Regions from separate parts of the Pseudomonas sp. XS1P51 genome, predicted to be linked through region 1. Evidence: riboswitches for the same ligand, from Rfam matches in the RefSeq annotation. Region 1 holds a riboswitch; the other holds the start of a gene.
What was found. A riboswitch is a leader RNA that binds a small molecule or an ion and turns the genes downstream of it on or off. The one in region 1 is predicted to bind cobalamin.
Positions count from the first base shown of each region.

Region 2: linked by a shared signal. The riboswitch ahead of cobO (cob(I)yrinic acid a,c-diamide adenosyltransferase) and the one ahead of cobW (cobalamin biosynthesis protein CobW) in region 1 are both predicted to bind cobalamin.

Region 1 is NZ_CM142707.1:2,105,659-2,109,063, forward strand. It holds gene cobN (cobaltochelatase subunit CobN) at 1-470, opposite strand, end outside; gene cobW (cobalamin biosynthesis protein CobW) at 474-1,535, opposite strand; cobalamin riboswitch at 1,636-1,848, opposite strand; cobalamin riboswitch at 2,025-2,252, shown strand; gene ACYZUD_RS09645 (CbtB domain-containing protein) at 2,373-2,579, shown strand; gene ACYZUD_RS09650 (CbtA family protein) at 2,591-3,298, shown strand; gene ACYZUD_RS09655 (cobalamin biosynthesis protein) at 3,295-3,405, shown strand, end outside.
Region 2 is NZ_CM142707.1:7,072,465-7,075,869, reverse strand. It holds gene ACYZUD_RS32715 (cobyrinate a,c-diamide synthase) at 1-1,149, opposite strand, end outside; gene cobO (cob(I)yrinic acid a,c-diamide adenosyltransferase) at 1,146-1,757, opposite strand; cobalamin riboswitch at 1,838-2,069, opposite strand; gene ACYZUD_RS32705 (hypothetical protein) at 2,224-2,808, shown strand; gene ACYZUD_RS32700 (PQQ-dependent sugar dehydrogenase) at 2,876-3,405, shown strand, end outside.

The sequences.
Region 1 (3,405 bases):
GCGAGGCAGCGAAACAGGTCAAGGGCATTGGCCATGCCGCCCTGACGCAGGTAATGCCAGAGCCGGTCGCGGTCCTCGGCAACCACCGTGCTCAGGTCGCTGAGCTCCGGGTCGGGGCGATCATCGCCGGGCACCAGAATCAGCTGCACACCGCGCTCGGACAACTCCACCAGACGCTCGACGCCATACCGCCAATAAGCGATGCCGCCGTGCAGTGAAATCAAGATCACCTTGGCGTGGCGCAGCACTTCGTCGACATACAGGTCGACCGACGCGTGATTCTGCACCTGCATCGGGTTGGCCAGACGCACGCTCGGGTAATCGTCGGGCAACTGCTGCGCCGCTTCGGCGAGCAGCGCCAGGCTGGAATCGCCGCTGCACAGGATCACCAGCTCGGCGGGGGTTTGTCCAAGGTCGGCGATGTTGTCATCCGACACGAAACCGCCGGGCTGGGTCCTGAGCAGGTGCATGGCTTAAACGCTGAGTGCAGCGCGCAATTGCGCTTCGAGTTGAGCGGCGTCCAGCTCCTGACCGATCAACACCAGGCGGGTGGTACGCGCTTCATCGGCGCCCCACTGACGGTCAAAATGCTTGTCGAAACGCGTGCCCACGCCCTGGATCAACAGGCGCATCGGTTTGTTCGGGATCGCGGCGAAACCCTTGACGCGCAGGATGCCGTGCTTGACCACCAGTTGGGTCAGCGCGTCCATCAGCAGGCTTTCGTCGGCTTGCGGCAGTTCGATGGAGATCGAATCAAATGCATCGTGATCGTGATCGTCTTCACCTTCATGGTGGTGATCGTGATGGCTGTGACGGCTGTCGATGTGTTCTTCGGAGCCGGCACCAAGGCCGATCAGTACGTCCAGTGGCAGGCGACCGCTGCTGGCTTCGATGACTTTTACCGCGGGTGGCAGCTCTTCGGCGACTTCCAGGCGCACGCGGGCCAGGTCTTCAGGGCTGATCAGGTCAGCCTTGTTGAGGATCACCAGGTCGGCGCTGGCCAGTTGATCGGCGAACAGCTCGTGCAGTGGCGATTCGTGATCCAGGTTCGGGTCGAGCTTGCGCTGGGCGTCGACCTGGTCCGGGAATGCGGCGAAGGTGCCGGCGGCGACGGCCGGGCTGTCGACGACGGTGATGACCGCGTCAACGGTGCAGGCGCTGCGGATTTCCGGCCACTGGAAGGCTTGAACCAGCGGCTTTGGCAGGGCCAGGCCCGAGGTTTCGATGAGGATGTGATCGAGGTCGCCGCGACGGGCGACGAGTTCGCGCATCACCGGGAAGAATTCTTCCTGAACGGTGCAGCACAGGCAGCCGTTGGCCAGTTCATAGACGCGGCCGTTGGCTTCTTCTTCGGTGCAGCCAATGGAGCACTGCTTGAGGATTTCGCCGTCGATGCCCAGCTCGCCGAACTCGTTGACGATCACCGCAATGCGACGGCCTTGAGCATTGTCGAGCATGTGCCGCAGCAAAGTGGTTTTGCCCGAGCCGAGGAAGCCGGTAACGATGGTGACGGGAAGTTTGGCCAGTGTTTTCATCGGATGCCCTTTGGCAAGGTGGCGGGCATACGGGACGACAATCGCTGCGACGGATGCGCGCGCGGGAGAGTTCGCCACCGGATCACCCCGCCCGGTTGTAGTGAGAATCTGTGTCGAGGCAGGTCTCCTGGCTGACGGCTTGCCAGTCGTTGGACTGGCGTTGGCTGCGCCTTCCCGCGTGCCCGATCGATAGGGCTTGCAGTGGCGTGGCAGCGAACATCACCGTTCACAGTTGCGGGGGCAGCCGCGGCATCGACCGCGTTCCCTTCTTAGCTTCGGCAAACGCCGAAGAACCTCGAAAGCGCAAGGCTACGCATCGCTTGGGGGCGGGTCAATGTCTTGTAGCGTCGTCACCGGCCCCTTCGCGAGCAGGCTCGCTCCCACAGTTGGCCGCAATCGAATGTGGGAGCGAGCCTGCTCGCGATGAAGTCACTTCAGTGCCGAGTTGAGAACCCATGCCAATTGACGCCCAGCCCCCGGCCATGCTCTCCTACACGCCTTGTTACGGGTGCCCTTCACAGGGTGAAACGGGAAACCGGTGAATCATGTGCTTTACTCAAAGCCATGTCAGTCCGGTGCTGCCCCCGCAACGGTAAGCGAGCGAAGGATCAAATCCACTGTGCCAGCAGTTCGGCATGGGAAGGTGATTCTTGCAGGTTTCGGCGTCAGCCCAAGCCCCTCGTGAGCCCGGAGACCGGCCCGCAACACACAGTGACCGTTACGTTCACTGAATAACAAACCCGCGGTGGGCGGGCGCTGTTTGAGCCTCTGCGTGCGCGATTCGCAGGGGTCCTCCATGCGCTCTATTCACCCGCTGACAGACCAGAGGGAAGCGCCATGTCGATCATCAGCAGTACCGGCCCCAGCAACACCGATAAGAGCACCGCCAGCAGCACCACGACCCAAACTCAACGCCTGACCGCCGCCGTGTGTGCGTCGATCCTGGGCGCGTGCCTTGTGTATTTCGCCGGTTTCTCGCACATCGAAGCGGTGCACAACGCCGCTCACGATACCCGTCACAGCGCCGCATTCCCGTGCCATTGAGACCTGCCGACATGATCAAGCGTATTGCGCAAACCGCAGGTTTCACCGGGCTGCTGGCCGCCCTGTTGCTGACGCTGCTGCAAAGTTTCTGGGTCTCGCCACTGATTTTACAAGCCGAGACCTACGAAAAATCCGAGCCGGCCGCTGTTGAAATCCACGAACACGCCGCAGGTGCCGTCGCCGCTCACACCCACGATGCCGAAGCCTGGGAGCCGGAAGACGGCTGGCAGCGCGTGCTGTCGACCACCGGGGGTAATCTGGTGGTTGCCGTGGGTTTCGCCCTGATGCTCGCTGGTCTCTACACCTTGCGCGCACCGACTAAAACCTCTCAGGGCCTGCTCTGGGGCTTGGCCGGTTATGCGACGTTCGTACTGGCGCCGACGCTGGGCCTGCCACCTGAGCTGCCGGGCACTGTCGCTGCCGATCTGGCGCAACGGCAGATCTGGTGGATCGGTACAGCCGCCTCCACCGCTGTCGGTATCGCCCTGATCGTGTTCAGCCGCCACTGGCTGATGAAAATCCTCGGCGTGGCGATCCTGGCCGTTCCCCATGTGATCGGCGCGCCGCAACCGGAAGTCCATTCGATGCTCGCTCCGGAAGTGCTGGAATCGCAGTTCAAAATCGCTTCGCAGCTGACCAACGTGGCGTTCTGGCTGGCCTTGGGCCTGATCAGTGCCTGGTTGTTCCGCCGCAAAAGCGATGGCCAATACCACGCATGACTGATGTCAGCGCAGCGCCGACCCTGGTGGTCGGCCTGGGCTGCCAACGCGGCTGCCCCGTCAGCACGCTGCGGGCGTTGCTCGATCAGGCGTTACAGGCTCATCAA
Region 2 (3,405 bases), 2.3 Mb from region 1:
AGTGCGGGTCAACGAATGGTGATAGGTGTGCCCGCGCAACGAACCTTCCGGCAATTCGACCGCTTGCAGTGCCAACGCTGCCAGACGCTTTTGCATCACCGCATCCCCTGCCAGCAAGCCGACCAGTTCAGCGCGAGTGCCCTCGACATCGGTCAACGAATCGAGCAGATAAAGCATGCCGCCGCATTCAGCCAGCAGCGGTTTCCCGGCGGCATGGTGAGCACGAATGGCGGTCAGCATCGTTGTGTTCCGTGAAAGCGCCACGTGGTGCAATTCAGGGTATCCGCCGGGCAAGTAGAGGCTGCCTGCCTCCGGCAAGCTTGCGTCACGGATCGGCGAAAAAAACAGCAGCTCGGCGCCCATGGCCCGCAGCAGATCCAGGCTCGCGCCATAGGTAAAGGCAAACGCCTCGTCACGGGCCACGGCAATCCGCACGCCGGCCAGCAATGGCTCGGCAGCGATCACATCAGGAGCGGCAAATTCCACCGCCGGCGGCAGCGCGACCTCGCAGCTGCTGGCCAAGGCATTGGCCGCCGCATCGAGACGCAGATCGAGATCATTGAGCTCGCTGGCCTGAACCAGACCAAGATGCCGACTCGGCAATTCGATCCCGGTTTCCCGGGACAACGCACCGTACCAGCGCAAGCCTTCGGTCAGGCTACCTTCGAGCAATTGCGCGTGACGCAACGTGCCGACGCGGTTCGCCAACACCCCGGCGAACGGCAAGTCCGGCTGATAGCGAGCCAGCCCCAGGGCCAGCGCACCAAAGGTCTGCGCCATGGCGGTGCCGTCGATCACGCCAAGCACCGGCACACCAAAGTGTCGCGCCAGATCGGCGCTGGACGGCGTACCGTCGAACAGCCCCATGACGCCTTCGATGAGGATCAGGTCCGCCTCACCGGCTGCTTCCCACAACAATCGACGACTTTCCTGCTCGCCGACCATCCACATGTCCAGTTGATACACCGGCGCACCGCTGGCGCGCTCGAGAATCATCGGGTCGAGGAAATCCGGGCCGCACTTGAACACGCGAACCTTGCGCCCCTGATTGCGATGCAAACGGGCCAACGCAGCGGTGACAGTGGTCTTGCCCTGACCGGAGGCCGGCGCGGCAATCAATACCGCCGGGCAATGACGTGGTTGACTCACAATTCGACGCCTTTTTGCGCTTTGATCCCGGCCTGGAATGCGTGCTTGATCACGCCCATTTCGGTAACGGTGTCGGCCAGTTCAATCATCTCCGGTTTGGCGCCGCGACCGGTAACCACCACATGCTGCATCGGCGGACGCGCCTGCAAATCGCTGAGCACCTGATCGAGATCGAGGTAACCGTGCTTGAGGGCGATGTTCAATTCATCGAGCACCACCAGGCCGATGGACGGATCGCGCAGCAATTCGCGCGACACCGCCCAAGCGGCCTCGGCGGCGGCGATGTCGCGCTGGCGGTCCTGAGTTTCCCAGGTAAAGCCTTCGCCCATTACATGAAAACGCACCTGCTCGGGGAAGCGCCGGAAGAATAATTCTTCGCCGGTGCTGTTGCGGCCCTTGATGAACTGCACCACGCCGCACTGCATGCCATGACCCATGGACCGGGCGAGCATGCCGAACGCCGAACTGCTCTTGCCTTTGCCGTTGCCGGTCAGCACCAGCAGCAGGCCGCATTCATTCGGAGAGTTGGCGATGCGTTCGTCGATTACGGCTTTTTTACGCAACATGCGCGCCAAATGGCGTTCGTCACGATCGGGGGTATCAGTCATGGGGGAGCTCTCCGTTGAGGCTGGAAACGGCGGGCAGGCACAAGAATAGACGGCAAGAAGCCTGGCATCGCCCACCGTGATGCCACTGGATGAATCAGGCCGGTCTCCGGGCTCATGAGCGGCGTTCGCCGGACTGCGCGCCTTCCCATGTCGATTATCGACACAGTGGCTCAAGGCACAGTCTTCACTCATTTACCGTTGCGGGGGCAGCGCCGGGATCGTGATCTTCTTCCCTGGAAGAGATGACTCACCGGCTTCCCTGTTTCACTCTGTCGACCAATGCCACAGAGCACCTGAAACAAGCCGCGAAGGTTAGAGGGTTGGGGGTGGAGCGTCAATTAAAGCCGGGACGCCACTGAGCGAATAACTGCCGTTGATCAACTAAATGACGTCAATCTTGTGCCACACTCACAGCAGTGATATCAAAGAGCCACAACCTGACAACACAATAAGAAGAGGGAGCCACATGCAAGGCATGATCATCAGCAACCCGAAGCTGGAATTCCTGCGTCCGGTGCTGGAACGCTGGTTTGACTGTATCGACCGCTACAATGCCGTGCGTGGCGATAACGACACGCCTTACTGGTACGACGAAAAAGCCAACCTCGGGTTGCTCTCCGCGGCTGCCTGGATGGCGGAAATGGTCACGCTGCAACAAACGCCAACCCGCAAACAGAACGAAGAAGGTGAACGCAACGCCCGCGCCGATCTGTTTATCGCCACCCCCGAAGAACGCGCCTACCTTCAGGCCACTCAACGCTGGCCGCGGGTCAACAGTCTGAACCTGAGTCAGGCCCTGATCGATATCACCAGCGACGCGAAAAGGATCGCCTACGCCAGCGACCTGAAACTCGGCTGCCTGTTCGTTGCACCGCAAAAGGCCCAGCATAGTGCTACGCCGGAAGAGCTTCAGGACATGGTCGACGACCTGCAAAAGGAACATACCTGCGCCGTGGCCTGGTATTTCCCGTACGCCTATCGCAAGTTGCGCAACGAAGCCGGCAACTATCACCCCGGCATTGCCATCTTGCTCAGGGAAGCCCGCGGCTGACCGGTTGAACCATCGCACGACTAAGCTTCTCTATGATTAGGTCAATGCATTCATAGGGAAGATCAGCATGCGCAAGCCCCAGCTCGTTCTCGTCATCGCGCTCGCCGGAGGGCTCGCCGCCTGTGGTGAAACCTCCAGCCTGCAAGTCTCCGACGGCACCGGACCGTCGCCCAAACTGCCAGAACCGAACAAGACCCTGATCCCGACGGTGAACATCGCCCCGGCGATCGGCTGGCCGGACGGTGCCAAACCCACCGCCGCGGCGGGGACTCAGGTGGCGGCGTTTGCCGAAGGGCTCGATCACCCGCGCTGGCTCTATGTGCTGCCCAATGGCGACGTGCTGGTCGCTGAAACCAACGCACCACCCAAACCCGATGACGGCAAAGGCATTCGTGGCTGGGTCATGGGTAAAGTCATGGGCCGGGCCGGTGCTGGCGTACCGAGCCCGAACCGCATCACATTGCTGCGGGACAAGGATCACGACGGCATCGCCGAAACCCGCACAGTGTTTCTGGAAAACCTCAATTCACCGTTCGGCATGACCCTGATCGGCAATGACCTGTACGTCGCCGACACGGATCGCCTGCTGCGCTTCCA